4 regions of the Streptomyces stoeckheimensis genome follow, and region 1 is predicted to be linked to each of the others. Evidence: riboswitches for the same ligand, from Rfam matches in the RefSeq annotation. Region 1 holds a riboswitch; each other region holds the start of a gene.
What was found. Region 1 has a riboswitch for cobalamin ahead of ACE1OC_RS02755 (ABC transporter substrate-binding protein). Riboswitches for the same ligand answer to the same signal wherever they lie in the genome.
Positions count from the first base shown of each region.

Region 2: another riboswitch for cobalamin. It lies ahead of ACE1OC_RS12865 (energy-coupling factor ABC transporter permease); the one in region 1 lies ahead of ACE1OC_RS02755 (ABC transporter substrate-binding protein).
Region 3: another riboswitch for cobalamin. It lies ahead of ACE1OC_RS04205 (CbtB domain-containing protein); the one in region 1 lies ahead of ACE1OC_RS02755 (ABC transporter substrate-binding protein).
Region 4: another riboswitch for cobalamin. It lies ahead of metE (5-methyltetrahydropteroyltriglutamate--homocysteine S-methyltransferase); the one in region 1 lies ahead of ACE1OC_RS02755 (ABC transporter substrate-binding protein).

Region 1 is NZ_CP169550.1:611,462-615,664, forward strand. Features, by position in the region: gene ACE1OC_RS02745 (ABC transporter ATP-binding protein) at 1-565, opposite strand, end outside; gene ACE1OC_RS02750 (FecCD family ABC transporter permease) at 562-1,617, opposite strand; gene ACE1OC_RS02755 (ABC transporter substrate-binding protein) at 1,614-2,606, opposite strand; cobalamin riboswitch at 2,644-2,781, opposite strand; gene ACE1OC_RS02760 (helix-turn-helix domain-containing protein) at 2,791-3,756, opposite strand; gene ACE1OC_RS02765 (hypothetical protein) at 4,081-4,203, shown strand, end outside.
Region 2 is NZ_CP169550.1:2,874,243-2,878,445, reverse strand. Features, by position in the region: gene cbiQ (cobalt ECF transporter T component CbiQ) at 1-553, opposite strand, end outside; gene ACE1OC_RS12870 (energy-coupling factor ABC transporter substrate-binding protein) at 558-893, opposite strand; gene ACE1OC_RS12865 (energy-coupling factor ABC transporter permease) at 902-1,597, opposite strand; cobalamin riboswitch at 1,626-1,820, opposite strand; gene ACE1OC_RS12860 (flavodoxin family protein) at 2,103-2,819, shown strand; gene ACE1OC_RS12855 (MFS transporter) at 2,829-4,085, opposite strand.
Region 3 is NZ_CP169550.1:929,225-933,427, reverse strand. Features, by position in the region: gene ACE1OC_RS04210 (lipid II:glycine glycyltransferase FemX) at 108-1,286, shown strand; cobalamin riboswitch at 1,703-1,864, shown strand; gene ACE1OC_RS04205 (CbtB domain-containing protein) at 1,903-2,124, shown strand; gene ACE1OC_RS04200 (CbtA family protein) at 2,144-2,908, shown strand; gene ACE1OC_RS04195 (SpoIIE family protein phosphatase) at 3,473-4,203, shown strand, end outside.
Region 4 is NZ_CP169550.1:7,609,896-7,614,098, forward strand. Features, by position in the region: gene ACE1OC_RS34540 (DUF1269 domain-containing protein) at 1-401, opposite strand, end outside; partial or broken gene ACE1OC_RS34545 (aldehyde dehydrogenase family protein) at 543-821, opposite strand; partial or broken gene ACE1OC_RS34550 (FCD domain-containing protein) at 819-1,178, shown strand; cobalamin riboswitch at 1,282-1,508, shown strand; gene metE (5-methyltetrahydropteroyltriglutamate--homocysteine S-methyltransferase) at 1,681-4,002, shown strand; partial or broken gene ACE1OC_RS34560 (solute carrier family 23 protein) at 4,055-4,203, opposite strand, start outside.

The sequences.
Region 1 (4,203 bases):
GGGCGCGGACCAGGCCGAGGATCTCCAGTTGGTAGCGGATGTCCAGATGGTTGGTCGGTTCGTCCAGGGCGAGCAGGCCGGGGTCCTGGACGAGGGCGCGGGCCACCAGGGCGCGCTGGCGTTCGCCGCCCGAGAGCCCGTCGAAGCGGCGGTCCGCGAGGGCGGCCGCGCCGACGGTGTCCAGGGCCCGCGCGACGCGGCGTACGTCGTCGGGTCCGTCCTGCTCCCAGAACCGTTTGTGCGGGCTGCGCCCCATGGCGACCACCTCGCGCACGGTGAGACCGAACGTACCGGCCGCGTCCTGGGGCACCACCGCCACCCGCCGGGCGCGGTCCTTGACGCCCAGCGAGGCCGCGTCCGCACCGTCCAGCAGGACGCGCCCGCCGGTCGGGCGCAGGGCGCCGTAGACGCAGCGCAGCAGGGTCGTCTTGCCGCTGCCGTTGGGACCGACGACCCCGACCGTCTCGCCAGGGCGGGCTGTCAGGTCGATCCCGTGCAGCAGCGGCTGCCCGTCGATCGCGTACCGCACGGCCTCGGCGGCGAGTTCCGCAGGTCCCTCCGTCATCCCACGACCCCTTCGGTACGGGTGGACCTGCGCAGCATCCACAGGAAGAACGGCCCGCCCACCAGCGCGGTGACCACGCCCACCGGGATCTCCTCCGGTGCGGCGGCGGTACGGGCGATCAGGTCGGCCAGGGTCAGGAACACCGCCCCGCCCAGCGCGGCCACGGGCAGCAGCGCCCGGTGCCCGGCGCCGACAACCATCCGGGCGGCGTGCGGGACCATCAGCCCCACGAAGCCGATCGCCCCGCTGTAGGCCACCAGTACGCCGATGACCAGCGAGGTGAGGACGAACACGGCGGCCCGGAACCGGCCCGTGTCCAGGCCGAGCGTCTGGGCGCCCTCCTCCCCCGCGAGCAGCAGGTCGAGCGGCCGGGCCAGGGCGACGAGCAGCCCGGTGCCCAGGAGCAGGGCCCCGGCGGGCAGGGCCAGTTCGCTCCAGCGCGCCCCGCCCAGCCCGCCGAGGGTCCAGAACAGCACGCTGCGGATCTGATCGGGATGGGCGGCCAGCACCAGGATCAGGCTGGTCAGGGCGGAGAGCACGTACTGGACGGCGACTCCGGCGAGGATCAGCCGGCCGGTGGTCATGGTGCCGCCCCGCCGGGCCATCGCGTAGACGGCGATGAGCGCGCCCATCGACCCGGCGAACGCGGCGAGCGGTACCGCGGCGCCGCCCGCGAAGCCGAGGAACCCGGCGCCGAAGACGATCACCAGCACCGCCCCGGCCGAGGCCCCGGAGGAAGCCCCGAGCAGGAACGGGTCGGCGAGCGGATTGCGTACGAGGGCCTGGAGCACGGTTCCCGCGACGGCGAGGCCCGCGCCGACGACGGCTCCGAGCAGGACGCGCGGCATGCGGACGTCCCACACGATCGCCCCGAAGGCGCCTGCTCCCCCTCCGGGTCCCGGCCCTGCGAGCACGATGTCGAGCACCCGGCCCGGAGGGATCCGTACCGGCCCCAGGGCCAGGCCCGCCAGGGCCGACGCGGCCAGCGCGGCGCCGAGCAGGGCCAGTACGACCGGGGTACGGGTGAACGCGCGGGCGGCCCGGAGCCTCACGGGGCGGCGGGGTGGAGCTGGCCGCCCAGCGATTCGACGGCGTCGGCGACGCGTACGCCGAGCACGGCGGAGGACAGCGGCAGCACGACGAACCGCTGGTTCTTGACCGCGGGGACCTGCGCCAGCGCCGGGTCGTTCAACAGGCGCCGCTTCTTGGCCTCGACGGTGGTGCCGCCGTAGTCGTAGATGAGGACGACCTCGGGCTTGCGCTCGATGACCTTCTCCCACGACACGTCGCCGAAGGTGTCGTCGAGGTCGGCGAACACGTTCGTGCCGCCCGCCAGCGCGACGATCTCGTTGCCGATGCCCTTGCCGCCCGAGGTGAAGGCGGAGGCCTCGCCCGAGTCGTAGACGAAGACGGCGGGCTTGGCCCGGTCCTTCACGCGTGCGCTGACGGCCTCGATGCGGCGCTGTTCGTCCGCGATGAGGCGTTCGCCGCGCTCGGGCACGCCGAAAGTCCGTGCCACCTCGCTGATTTCGGTCCTGAGCTGGTCGAGGCCGACCTTGCCGTCGGTGCAGTACTCCACGCTGAGGCGGGAGTTGATGCCGGACTTCGCGAGTCCCTCGCGGTCGCGGCCCTGCGCCTTGTCGAAGGCGCTGGAGTAACCCCCGTACACGAAGTCGGGGTTGGCGCCGAGCAGGATCTCCTTGGAGGGGTACTCCTTCGCCAGCACCTTGATCTTGTCGTACGCGGGCCGGTAGGCGGGCAGTACGGCGTCGTCCAGGTAGGCCGTCCCGACCGTCTTCCCCTCCAGCCCGAGGGCCAGGAGGATCTCGGTGGCGTGCTGGTTCATCGCGACCGCACGCTGCGGCGGTGCCTGATAGGTGCTGGTGACACCGCAGTTGGTGACCGTGTACGGGAATCCGGGCGCGGCGCCCGCCGACGCCTTCGCGTCCTGCGCCGCGGGGGATCCCCCGCACGCGGCCAGCGGTATCAGGAGGGGGACGGGCAGGAGCGCGCGCAGCAGCGCACGGGGGTACGAAGACATGGTGAAGCCTCTCCGGGGGATCCGCGTCCCCTGGTCGAACCGAAAGAGGCGGTGCGTCAGTGTCTGACTCCCGGGTCCCCTCGCGGGGGTGTCCGGTCACAGTGGCGGGACCGCACCGGATTCGCACCGGTTTCCTGTCCTGCACCGCCTGGATAACCCGGCCCAGTGTGCCAGAAGGGCGACGTCAGCGGTGCGAGCGCACCCCATCGGCCGCCCGGGAGGCGAGGGTGCGCAGCGCCTCGTCGGAGGGTGATCCCGGTTCGGCCGTGTAGAGGTAGAGGGTCTGGTCGGGGTCGTCCGGGAAGGCGAAGGACTCGTACTCCAGGGCCAGTTCACCGACGGCGGGGTGTCGGAAGCGCTTGGTGCCGTGGGTGTGTTCGAGCACGTCGTGCCCGGCCCACCAACGCCGGAAATCCCCGTCGAGGGTGCCCAGTTCCTCGACGAGCGGACTCAGATCCGGATCGTACGGGTGCCGGCCCGCGTAGAACCGCAGCGCGGCGACGGCTGCGCGCGCGGCACCCTCCCAGTCGGCGAAGAGCCCGCGGGCGGCGGGGTCGAGGAAGAGGAACCGCGCCAGGTTGCGCCCGCGTCGACCGGGCGCGCCCGGCTCCGGGGTATGGGGATCCGGGGTGTGGGGCGCTGCCGCGCCGAAGTCGGCGTACAGGGCCTCGGCGAGCCGGTTCGCGGCCAGCACCTCGAGCCGGCGCCCCATGATCATCGCCGGGGTGCCGTCCTCCAGGGCGTCCAGTACCCGGTACAGGCCCGCCCGGACCTGCTGCGGGCCGGCGGCTTCCAGGGGGCCGGGAGGTCCGGCCGCCGCGCCGGCGGCGCGGCGGCCGGACCCGGGGGCCCGCTGCGGCCGGGCCAGGTCGAAGAGGTGGGACCGCTCGGTGGCGTCGAGCCGCAGCGCCCGGGCCACGGCGTCGAGGACCTCATCGGAGACGTGCAGGGTGCGCCCCTGCTCCAGCCGCGTGTAGTAGTCGACGCTGACCCCCGCAAGCAGCGCGACCTCCTCCCGCCGCAACCCGGGCACCCGCCGCTTCCCCGGGTGGGCGGCGACCCCCACCTCCTCGGGGCCGATCCGGGCACGCCGGGAACGCAGGAAGTCCCGCAGGTCGGAACGGGGCTCGCGCCCGGCGGTGGCGTTCATTCCCCCAGGCTAGGCGGTCCCCCCGCCTTCCTCCGTCACCTCCGCACCGGACCACTCCGAGCCGACGCCACAAGCCACCGCCCCACGGGCCCGGCGCCGGGCACCACCCAAGAAGCGGTGCACCCCCGGCAGCGGGAGCGGGACGGGGCGGCCCCACCGCACCCACACCACCGGATCGGACCGCCGGCCGGCTCGGACTGCCCGGGCCATCCCGGCTGCCCAACTGCCCAGCTGCCCAACCGCCCCGGGCCACAGTCGCGCCACGTCTGTCACAGCCCGGTCACATCAGCCCCACAGGACCCGCTCCCGGGCCACCATGACCCGATGCGCAGACACCACGTGATCATCGCCCTCACCGGCGCCGGAATCCTCGCCCTCACCGGTTGCGGCAGCGACTCCGAGGCACCGACCTCCGGCAAGCCCTCCACCTCGACCGTGCCGAGCGCC
Region 2 (4,203 bases), 2.3 Mb from region 1:
GTCCGGCCAGGGAACGCCACAGCGCCGCCCGGCCGGTGTGCCCGAGCCGGGCGGCCTGGGCCCGGCGGACCTGGGCCATGGAGTCGAGCAGCAGGAAGCCGATCCGGTACATGACCAGGGCCACGTCCACCACGGGGGCCGGCACCCCGGCCCGGACCAGCCGGGGCAGTACGTCGGAGACCGGGGTGGTGAAGGCGAACAGCAGCAGCCCGAGCGAGGCCGCCGAGGTGCGCAGCAGCAGTTCGGCGGCGAGCCGGGGGCCGTCGGGGGCCAGGGACACCGGCCCCGCCGGGCCGCCGACCGCGAACAGCAGGGGCAGCGCCCCGGTGAAGCAGAAGCCGAGCGGGATCCGGAAGGCCCGCCAGAGCTGCCGGCCAGCCACCCCGGCCGGGCCGAGCAGCACGGCGAGGGTGGCGGCGGCCACCAGCGGCCCGCCCGGCCAGGGCGGCAGGCACACGGCGGTGACCGTCAGCCCGATCCCGAGCAGGGCCTTCTCCAGCGGGTGCCGGCCGCGCCAGCGACTGCCGTGCGCGGCCACGTCGATCGGCAGCACCCGGCTACGCCTCCGGTGCGGCGGCGGGAGCGGCCGCGGCGGCGGCCGCACCCTGGCGGCGGCCCTTGCGGACCCCGAAGTAGTACGCGAGGACGCCCGCGCCCAGCGCCGCCTGCAAGGCGAACAGCGCGGACTCGACCTCGCCGGAGGGGGGCTCGTACAGCGGGGAGAACCAGGGCTCGTAGTCCGGCTTCAGCTCGGTGATCGCCGCCTCCGCCTGCGCGTCGGCGCCGGTGAAGGGCTCCTCCTTGCCCTCGCCCAGCCCCAGGGCGATCGGCAGGACGGCCAGCGCCGCCACCAGGAGCAGCAGCAGGGTGTTGATCTTCGCGTTCTTGGACATGCCGTTCATCAGGCCGCCGCCTTCTCTCCGGTACGGGGGGCCGTCAGCTTGGCGACGCCCAGCCGGACCAGGTCCGACTTGCTCGACGCCATCAGCAGCCGCATCACCAGGACGGTCAGCAGCCCCTCGCTCACGGCCAGCGGGATCTGCGTGACCGCGAAGATCCCGCCGAACTTCGCGAGCGAGCCCGCGATTCCGGAGGCCGGGTCAGGGAAGGCCAGGGCGAGCTGCACGCTGGTGACGCAGTAGGTGACCAGATCGGCGAAGAAGGCGCCGAAGAACACGGTCACCATCAGCGGGAGTCCGGACTTCCGCAGGAGCCGGTAGACGGCGTAGCCCGCCCACGGGCCGGCGATGGCCATAGAGAAGACGTTGGCGCCGAGGGTGGTGAGCCCGCCGTGCGCCAGCAGCAGGGCCTGGAACAGCAGGGTGATCGTGCCGAGCACCGCCATGATCGGCGGCCGGAACAGGATCGCCCCGAGCCCGGTGCCGGTGGGGTGCGAGCAACTGCCCGTCACCGAAGGGATCTTCAGGGCGGACAGGACGAAGGTGAAGGCCCCGGACGCACCGAGCAGCAGCGTGCTCTCCGGGTTGGCCTTCACCTCGCGGGTGAGCGAGCGGACGCCGTGGACGACGAAGGGGGCGGACACGGCGCCCCAGGCGACCGCGTGCAAAGGGGGCAGGAACCCCTCGGCTATATGCATGAGTAGGGAGACCTCTCCAGCACCTCGTGGATGGACAACGCGCCCCGGCCGGTCTCCTGGCTCACGGGTTGACGTCCATGCTCCGCCTTCCCGGGCAGCGCGGAACCTCCCGCGCAGCCCAGTGGCTTTCCCGCAGGAGTGGAGCCGGACTTCCCGATCACAGTGGCGAGGGCCGCACCGGTTTCCCACCGGTTTCCCGAACACCAAGGCCCGCTGACCCTAGTCGGCCGCACGGACCGGGAACAACCCGCCCCAATCGCGCCGAGCGGTGACCGGATTCCGCTTGTGCGTCACGCCGCGTGTCGGCGCCGTCGCCGTCCGCCTCAATGCCCCGGGCTGAAAAGGGAGTTCCACAGCTCCGTGACCGCCGAAGGCGGGCTGTCCCGCGTCGCCGCACTATTCCGGCCGTGCTGTTTCACCCGGACGACCCGGACGGGTGCGGCCGGGTGGCGGGCCTGCCGTGTGCCGGTGAGTCTGGGCGGGTGGCTACCGGAGGAGCACGACGATGACTGACAAGGCCATGTCTCATGACGACCTGCGTGCCGTGGTGATCAACTGCACCCTCAAGCGGTCGCCGGAACGGAGCCACACGCAGGGCCTGATCGACATCAGCACCGGCATCATGCAGCGCCAGGGTGTCCAGGTCGAGGTCCTCAGGGCAGTGGACCTCGACATCGCGACCGGCGTCTGGCCGGACATGACGGACCACGGCTGGGAGACCGACGAGTGGCCGGTCATCTACTCCAAGGTCATGGCCGCGGACATCCTCACGCTGGCCGGGCCCGTATGGCTGGGTGACAACTCCTCGGTCATGAAGAAGGTGATCGAGCGCCTGTACGCCTGCTCGTCGATCCTCAACGAGCTCGGCCAGTACGCCTACTACGGCCGCGTGGGCGGCTGCCTGATCACCGGCAACGAGGACGGCGCCAAGCACTGCGCGATGAACGTCCTGTACAGCCTCCAGCACCTCGGATACGTCATTCCGCCGCAGGCGGACGCGGGCTGGGTCGGCGAGGCCGGCCCGGGCCCGTCGTACCTCGACCCCGGCTCCGGCGGGCCGGACAACGACTTCACGAACCGCAACACGACCTTCATGACCTGGAACCAGCTCCACCTGGCGAGGATGCTCAAGGACACCGGTGGCATCCCCGCCCACGGAAACCAGCGCTCCGAGTGGGACGCCGGCTGCCGGTTCGACTTCGAGAACCCCGAGCACCGTTGAGCTAGGCCGTCAGATGAGGTCGCGGTGGCGGCCCACCTTGGTGGAGAAGAGGTAGAGCGGGGGTAGGAGGGCGGCGGCGCAGACGGTCCAGAGCGCGGTACGGGCGCCGAAGTGGGTGGCGAGGAGGCCGGCGGTGAGCGCGCCGAGGGGCAGCGCGCCCCAGGAGACGAAACGGACCGTGGCCATCACGCGGGACAGCAGTTCCGGGGGCGACTGCGTCTGCCGGTAGGTGCGGGTGGTGATCGAGCCGATGACGGTGCCGAAGGCGAAGCCGGCGTTGCCCAGGGCGAACCAGTACGCGTCCCCCGCCGACGTGGTCAGCGGGGCGAGCAGGAGCAGCGCGCCGCCCGTCAGATCGGCCAGGATGATGCCCCGTGCGGTGCCGAGGCGTGTGGTCACGCGGACCGCGACGGCGGCGCCGGCGAGCGCGCCGACCCCGTCCATGGCAAGGACGAGACCGAGCTGCACGGAGTCGAGGCCGGCTCCGCGGACCAGGTAGAGGGGGGTGAGGGTGACGAGGGCCGCGTTGAGGAAGTTGGCGGCGGTCGCCCAGATCATGCAGGGGCGCATGACCGGGTGCTTGGTGACGTACCGCCATCCCGCGCGCATCAGCCGCAGCGCGCTCTCGCCGGTGCGGGGTGCGGGGCGGCTCTCGGGGAGGGTGCGCAAGAGCACGGCGGAGGCCAGGTAGCTGGCGGCGTCCACGACGATCGCGCCGACCGGGCCCGTCGCACCGATCAGGACGCCGCCGAGGGAGGGGCCGCCGGTGTCGGTGACGGCGTGCGTGCCCGACATGACGCTGTTGCGGGCGGCCAGCTGCCGGGCCGGGACGACGGCGGGCAGGAAGGTCGAGTTGCCGATGTCGAACAGCACGGTCGCCGAGCCGGTGACGAGCGCCGCGAACAGCAGGTGCGGATACGTGAGCGTGCCGATCCACCAGGCGAGCGGCAGCGATCCGAGCGCCGCGAACCGTACGAGGTCCAGCGTGACCTGGAGTCGGCGCAGCGGCACGCGCTGCGCGAGGACGCCGGCCGGGAGGCTGAGCAGCAGCCAGGAGACCTGCCCGGCGGCGGCGAGCAGGGCGACCTGGAAAGCGGTGGCGTCCAGAACGGTGAGGGCGACGAGCGGCAGGGCGAGGACGGTGACGGCGGTGCCTGCGCCGCTGACCGTGGCGGCGGCCCAGAAGCGCCAGAAGACGCCCGGCGATGAGGTCTCCCCTTCGTCGTCGCGTCGGTCGTGCTCTTGGATCGCCTGTGTTCCGCTCATGCGGAGCCCACCCCCGGGTCTTGTCAGTCTCTTTTGGGAACTCACTCGTTCCAGGTGAGTTTCTATCCGGAACTGACCCCATGGCGCAAGATGGTCCCGGCGAACGGCCGCCGTGCGC
Region 3 (4,203 bases), 320 kb from region 1:
AAAGTTCCTGCCACACGACAGGACGGCCAGGCGTGCAAGAGGTAAGCGGGCCCTTCCCGCCGCCCTCCCGCCGGAGGGGCGTGGACCGGATTGAGGAGGCCTCCGACATGGCCGTGGCCGAGGCGCAGATGACTGAACGCACCAGCGGTTTCGAGATAGCGCGCACGACCGTCGAGCAGCACCGTGGATACCTCAGTAGCCTCAGTGGGCGCACATCGGTGGACCAGGTGAGCTTTCTGCAGCTGCCGTCCTGGGCGGCTGTCAAGGAAGGCTGGACGGCGGAGCGGCTCGGCTGGTTCGACGGTTCGGGCCGCCAGCACGGCGCCGCCCAGGTGCTGTACCGGCCGCTGCCGGGAACCCGTCGCTACTTCGCGTATCTGCCGGAGGGGCCTCAGCTGGACTGGGCCGATCCCAGGCTGACGGACATGCTCCAGCTGCTGCTGGACCATTTGCGCTCCGCGGGGGCGTTCGCCGTACGCATGGGCCCGCCGCTGCCGTACCGGCGCTGGCATGCGTCGACGCTCAAAACGGCCGTGGGACCGGGACGCCGGGTCGAGGACGTGGTACCGGATCTCGTGGATCCGGTGGGTGCGGCAGTGGGCGACCGGCTCCGGACCGCCGGATGGCGACGCTGCGGAGAGGAGGGCGGTGCCGGCGACGCCCAACCCCGCTACCTCTTCGAGGTGCCACTGGCCGGCCGTAGCACCGACGACCTGTGGTCCGGCCTGAACCAGGAGTGGCGCCGCAACATCAAGAAGGCATCGAAAGCCGGGGTCGAGACCTTCCTCGGCACGGGCGACGACGTGGCGACCTTCTACGAGCTGCTGCAGGTCACCGAGCGGCGCGACGGCTTCCGACTGGGACGGTCGCTGGACTACTTCCAGCGGCAGTACAGGGAGCTGAATGCGGAGGAACCGGGACGTATGAGGCTGTATCTCGCACGGCATGCGGATGAGGTGCTCGCCGCCCACACCATGATCGTGGCGGGACGGCGCGTCTGGTACCAGACGGGAGCTTCCGCCGACCACCGTCGTGAAGTACGGCCGAGCAACGCCTTGCAGTGGCGGATGATCCGGGACGCGCACACGCTGGGCGCGTTGGTATACGACATGCGCGGTGTGCCCGCGACTTTGGATCCGCAGGAGCGCGCCTTCGGGCTGATGCGCTGGAAGCTCGGCACCGGAGGTGAGGTCGTCGAGACACTCGGCGAGTGGGAGCTGCCGCTGCAGGGTGCTGTCAATAGGACGCTGCACCGAGCCATGCAGGTGTATCTCTCCCGTCGCTGAGGTCAGCCGAGGGGCATGCGGATTGGTCATGGGGCAACCTTAATCCCACGTGCTAATCCATTTAGTAGACTAGTTGATGCTGTGGCGGGCCTGCCCGGTTTCGCCAAACAGACGATTAAGGGATGAATCGACACGCAAGAGGCGAGAACCCGTCGATGTGGCAGCGTCATGCCGACGGTCTGGTGGGCAGGCGGCAGGGACGTGCTCCGCATGCGCTTGTCGCAGTCCGGCAGGTCCGGCGGAAGAGCCCGGCCGGAGCGCGGGCCCGCGCATTTACGGTGTCGACCCCACGGCTGAGATCAACATCACCCGCTTGTCATGCACCTTCTCTTTTCGCGACAACTGCGCATCTGCGGGCGCTATTTGAGTCGTGAAGCCGAATCGCGCGATTCTCTCTGCTGCCTCGCACGCCCTTGGCGTGGTCGATGCTTCGCGGTACCTTCGCGACGAATCATTCGACGGCAGGCGGAAGCCGGTGGGAATCCGGCACGGTCGCGCCACTGTATGCCTGTACATCGCTCACGGACTGGGCGGTGCACGTTCGGCAAGTCAGACCCGCCGCCGTCACTTCGAGCTCCACCCGACCGGGACGCGTGTTCCCACAGGAGGTCCTGCTATGGCGCAGTCCGTTGCTCCGCCGATCGTTTCCGCCCCAGTCGCACCTGCCGCGCTGCCGATCCGTGCGGTCCTGCCCTGGGCGGCCTTCTTCGGAACCCTGATGCTCCTCCTGCTGTTCTTCGTCGGCGCGGAACAGGGCGCCACGGCGGTGTTCTCGGGCGACGGTGTGCACGAATGGGTGCACGACGGCCGTCACCTGCTCGGCTTCCCCTGCCACTGACACGAAGGCGAGCGAACACATGAACTCCGCAACCGTCAGAAACCTTCTGGTACGCGGCATGCTCGCCGGCCTGGCCGCCGGGCTACTCGCGCTGGCCGTGGCCTACTTCCTCGGCGAGCCGCAGATCGACGCGGGCATCGCATACGAGGACGCGCACAGCACGGAACATGGGATCGAAGTGGTCAGCCGCACCATGCAGGCCACTACCGGTCTTGCCACCGGCATCCTCATCTACGGCGTCGCGCTGGGCGGGATCGCTGCCCTGGCGTTCTGCTTCGCCCTCGGCCGGATCGGCCGCTTCAGCGCGCGAGCGACCGCTGTCCTGCTGTCGCTCGGCGCCCTGATCGCGGTCTACGTCGTGCCGTTCCTGAAGTACCCCGGAAATCCCCCGGCCGTCAGCGACGCCGACACCATCGGGCAGCGCACCACCCTCTACTTCCTCATGATGGTGCTCAGTGTCCTGCTGGCCGTAGCCACGGTAATCCTCGGCAAGCGCCTCGCGCCGCGTCTGGGCGATTGGAACGCCACGATCGCGGCCGGCTCCTTCTTCATCCTGGCCGTCGGCCTGGCCTACGCGTTCCTCCCGGCCGTCAACGAGATGCCGAAGGACTTTTCCGCCAACGTGGTGTGGGAGTTCCGTCTTGCGGCGCTCGCCATTCAGGCCACGTTGTGGGCTTCCTTCGGTCTCGTTTTCGGCTACCTCGCCGAACGGGTACTGGAGCCCAGGACTGCCGGGACAGGGCACCGGAGCGCGACCGTACCTTCGGCTCCGGCGTCTCTCTGAAGAGCGATGTGAAAGGGTCCGCCAGCCAGTCCTGGCGGACCCTCGCCACTATGCGGTCCCGTGGACCACGCAGGCGGCTGCCGCGATCCGACCGTTGTTGCGCCAGCAGATGTAGAACCCGCCCCATTCCGGTGGGGCCGCTGGAGCCTGGCGCGGACACCTGGTCTGCCGCCATCGTCGTAGGCGTGTTACCTCCCGTGGGTCCAGCCAGGCCCCCGCGCGGCATCCAGGACGTCGAGGCGGCTGCTGAGGCAGGCTGACCGCCAAGTAGCTGGCCCTTGGAGCACAGGTAGCTACCTTCATCGGCGTTCGCGTCTACGCGATGGCACGGGCGCGGGAGAAGGCGACGACAGGGCCGAACGCGCCGCGCTGGGCCCCACGCAGTCCGCGAGCGTCGGGGCCTTCCGTCACGCTCTGCGACGTACCGGACAGGCGGCTGGTAGCCGTGAGGCGCCCGCCGCCGGTTCGGAGGGACGATGAGACGGTGGGAGCGGGCGAGAGGAGATCGGAGCCCGGGGTCCGGCCGGTACGGGCTGCCGTACGAGTGAGCGGAAGGGTGCCGGGATGAGTGCGTCCGATGCGTTCCGGGTCGAGGTCGGCGGGACGGGTGCGGGCCCGGCGGCCCCCGGCGGGCTGCTGGACGTGCTGAGCCTGGCCGCGGTGGTGCTGGACGACAGCGGGCGGATCGCGCTGTGGAGCCCGCAGGCCGAGGAACTGTTCGGATATTCCGCCGACGAGGCGCTGGGGCGGTTCGCGGGCCCCCTGCTGGTCGACGAGCAGCACCTCGATTTCGTCATCGGGCTGTTCGCCCGCGTGATGGAGAGCGGGCGGCGCTGGGCGGGCGGCTTCCCGGTCCGGCACAAGGACGGCAGTACGCGGCTGGTGGAGTTCCGCAACATGCGGCTGCAGGACGACCAGGGAGGCCACTACGCGCTGGGGATCGCCACCGACCAGGTGACGCTGCGGCGTGTGGAGCGGGACCTGGCGCTGTCCTTGCGGCTGATCTCCCAGTCACCGATCGGGCTCGGGGTCATGGACACCGATCTGCGGTTCATGCTGGTCAATCCGGCGCTGGAAGGCATGAACGGCGGCTCGGCCCAGGACCGTGCCGGACCCGACGCGGGGCAGACGCCGCCGTTTCTGAGGGGGGACGCCATCGAGTCGGTGATGCGCGAGGTCCTCGCCACGGGGGTGCCGGCGCTGGACCGGTTCATGGTCGGGGACGCCCCGGACGATCCCGGCCAGGAGCATGCCTGGTCGGTCTCGTTCTACCGGCTGGAGGATCCCGCCGGGCG
Region 4 (4,203 bases), 7.0 Mb from region 1:
CGCACCCGCTCGACCACGGCGTCGGAGGAGAGCAGGAACAGCGCGGAAGTCCCGGGCTTCACCTCGGACTTCACCCCGTCGATGAACTGGTCGTCGATGCCGACGTCGGACAGCGATCCGCCGATGGCCCCGGCCGCCGCACCCACGGCTGCGCCGAGCAGCGGCACGAAGAACAGGAGTCCGAAGAGCATCCCCCAGAAGGTGCCGGAGAGCGCACCGGCTCCCGTGAGGCTGTTCAGCTGCTGGGTCTTCGGCTTCTTGGCATCTTCGCGCCAGGTGACGACCGCGGCGTCGTGCACCTGTATCAGCTGTTCCTTCTGCAGGGCGAGCAGGACGGACTCCGCCTGCTGGGCCCCCTCGGGCGTGGGAAACTTCCAGACGGTGAGAGTGGTGGATGCCACGTAACGCTCCAGTTCATGGATGGTGTTGCTTGGCGTCCAGTACAACCCACATTCGGACAATCGACCACAATTAGGGTGATGGTGACTCTTGGTCACCTGCCGAGCCGTCAGCGTCATTTGCCCGTTCGGCGGTACTCGGGCTCACGGCATGAGGTGGTAGTCGGGGAAGTTGCCCGGCAGGCGTTCGTCAGCCGGGCCCCGGGTCACCGCGCGGACCAGCAGCTCTCCACCGACGAACGCGCCGCGCCACGAGGCGCCGAAGCCGCCGAAGAGTTCTTCGCGGTCCCCGCGGGAACGGGGTGTGCCGTGGCCGACCTTGAACGCGCGGATCTGCGGTGCCAGTCGGTCGTAGGTCGCCTTGTCGTCCGTCGACAGGGTGGCGACGAGCGCGCCGTTCGAGGCGTTCATGGCGGCGAGCAGGAGGCGCTGCAGCGCCTGAGCACCGAGGGATGGGTCGATCTGCGGCCCGCCCAGGGGGCGTTCGTGCACGAGCCGACCGAGGAGGAGGCGGACCAGCTCCTCACGGTCCGCACGCTCCTGGAGGTCGAAGCCGCCCGGCTGGCCGCCGCACACGCCGACGCCGAGGCCCTCGCCGCGCTCGAAGAGCTGTGCGCCCAGGGGGAGCGGGCCGTCGCCGCCGACGACGTGGACACCGCCGTCGCGACGAACGCCCGGCTCCACGCGAAGATCGCGGACCGGGACGGGGAGGCCGCCACCGCGATCATGCGCGCGCACACGGAGCACACCCGCAAGACGTACCACGAGCGGGAGAAATAGTCCGGCGGCCGCAGAGCGCCGCGCGGCCGGGCCGAGGTCCACCGTGTCTCATTTCACCGTCCGACATGTGGGAAGTCGTGTTCATTCCGCGGCCGCCCGCCCTACTGTGGGCCTCGCAGCTGGTTCGCCCCCGTCCGCCAGGCGGGATGCGTCGTAAGAGGGAACCCGGTGGGAATCCGGGACTGCCCCGCAGCGGTGAGCGGGAACGACCGCCGTCATACGCACTGGGACCGGAACCGGTCCTGGGAAGCGACGGCCATTAGGAGCCCGCCGGGAGACCGGCAGGCGAGCCCGCGAGTCCGAAGACCTGCCCGTTGCCCGTGCGCGATCGACCGCGCACGGTTTCCCGGTGACCTCGTGGGCGGGTCGGCGTGCACCTCAGGCGGATCCTCCCGTCGCGTACCCGGCCGTACGCGACCCCGGCGGTCCGCCCGTTCCGGCACCCTTCGCCTCCGCGACCCGTCACCGGGTTCATGGAGACACGCTCGCGAAGGAGAGTTCCGTGACCACCGAGTCCGCAGCCGCGCCCGTACGGGCCACCGTGTACGGCTACCCCCGCCAGGGACAGAACCGGGAACTGAAGAAGGCCGTCGAGGGCTACTGGAAGGGCCGCGTCACCGCCGATGCCCTCCGCGCCACGGCCCGCGACCTGCGCCGGACCAACTGGGCCCAGCTCGCCGGGGCCGGCATCACCGAGGTTCCGACCGGCGACTTCTCGTACTACGACCACGTCCTGGACACCACGGTCATGGTCGGCGCCATCCCCGACCGCCACCGGTCCGCCGTCGCGGCGGACGCCCTGGACGGCTACTTCGCGATGGCCCGCGGCACCCAGGACGTGGCCCCGCTCGAAATGACCAAGTGGTTCGACACCAACTACCACTACCTGGTCCCCGAACTCGGGCCCGACACCGTCTTCACCGCCGAACCCGCCCGGCAGGTGGCCGAGTTGAAGGAGGCCCTGGCCCTCGGCCACACGGCCCGCCCGGTCCTGGTCGGACCGGTGACCTACCTCCTCCTCGCCAAGCCCGCGCCCGGCGTGGCCGCCGGCTTCGAGCCGCTCACCCTGCTCGACCGGCTGCTCCCCGTCTACGCGCAGGTCCTCGCGGACCTGCGCGCGGCGGGCGCCGCATGGGTCCAGCTCGACGAACCGGCCCTGGTCCAGGACCGCACACCGGCCGAACTGAACGCGGCGGCCCGCGCCTACCGCGAACTCGGCGGCCTCACAGAGCGCCCCAAGCTGCTCGTCGCCTCCTACTTCGACCGGCTCGGCGACGCCCTGCACGTCCTGGCGAAGGCGCCCGTGGAGGGCCTCGCCCTCGACTTCACCGACCGGGCCGCGGCCAACCTCGACGACCTCGCCGCGGTCGGCGGCATCCCCGGCAAGCGCCTGGTCGCGGGCGTGGTCAACGGCCGCAACATCTGGATCAACGACCACCAGAAGTCACTGACCACCCTCGGCACCCTGCTCGGCCTCGCCGGCCGGGTCGACGTGGCCGCCTCCTGCTCCCTGCTGCACGTCCCGATCGACGCCGACGCCGAGCGGGACACCGATCCGCAGGTCCGGCGCTGGCTCGCCTTCGCCCGACAGAAGGCCACCGAGATCAGCACGCTGGCCCGCGGACTGGCCGGGGGCACCGACGCGATCGCCGCCGAACTCGCCGCGAACCGGGCCGACCTGGCCTCCCGTACCGCCTCCCGGATCACCCACGACCCGGCCGTCCGTGCCCGCACCGCAGCGATCACCGAGGCCGACGGACACCGCGCCCAGCCCTACGCCGAACGGGCCGCCGCCCAGCGCGCCCACCTAGGCCTGCCGCTGCTTCCCACCACCACCATCGGCTCCTTCCCGCAGACCACGGAGCTGCGCACCGCCCGCGCCGACCTGCGCGCCGGACGCATCGACACGGCGGCCTACGAGGAGCGGATCCGCGCCGAGATCCGCGAGGTCGTCTCCTTCCAGGAGAAGACGGGCCTCGACGTGCTCGTGCACGGCGAGCCCGAACGCAACGACATGGTCCAGTACTTCGCCGAGCAGCTCACCGGATACCTCGCCACCCAGCACGGCTGGGTCCAGTCCTACGGCACCCGCTACGTCCGCCCGCCGGTCCTCGCCGGGGACGTCTCCCGTCCCGACCCGATGACCGTCCGCTGGACCACGTACGCTCAGCAGCAGACGGCCAAGCCGGTCAAGGGCATGCTGACCGGTCCGGTCACCATGCTCGCCTGGTCCTTCGTACGCGACGACCAGCCCCTCGGCGAGACCGCGCGCCAGGTCGGACTCGCCCTGCGCGACGAGGTCGACGACCTGGAAGCGGCCGGTACGTCGGTCATCCAGGTCGACGAGCCCGCCCTGCGCGAAACGCTGCCGCTGCGCGCCGCCGACCACGCCGACTACCTGGCGTGGGCCACGGAATCCTTCCGCCTCACCACCAGCGGCGTCCGACCGGACACCCAGATCCACACCCACATGTGCTACGCGGAGTTCGGGGACATCGTCGAGGCCATCGAGCACCTCGACGCCGACGTCATCAGCCTGGAGGCGGCCCGCTCCCACATGCAGGTCGCGGACGAGCTCGCCGGCGCGGGCTACCCGCGCGAGGTCGGCCCCGGAGTCTGGGACATCCACTCTCCCCGCGTCCCCTCGGCCGGTGAAGCGGCGACCCTGCTGCGCAGGGGACTCGGGGCGATCCCCGCCGAACGCCTCTGGGTCAATCCCGACTGCGGGCTGAAGACCCGCGGCTGGCCCGAGACGAAGGACTCGCTGGAGCACCTCGTCGAAGCGGCCCGCCGGGTGCGTTCGGAAATCCGGCCGAACGCCTGATTCCCCGCAGGACGGCCGGCGTACGGGATGCCCGTGCGCCGGCCGGCCTGCGTCAGTGCACGGACACGGCGGAGGCGGGCTCCCTTTCCGGGGCGTCGTCCTTGTCGCTGCGGCCGATGTGGTTGAAGGCGAGGTTGAGCAGCACCGCGGCGACGCAGCCGGTGCTGATGCCGGAGTCGAGGATGATGCGCATGCTCTCGG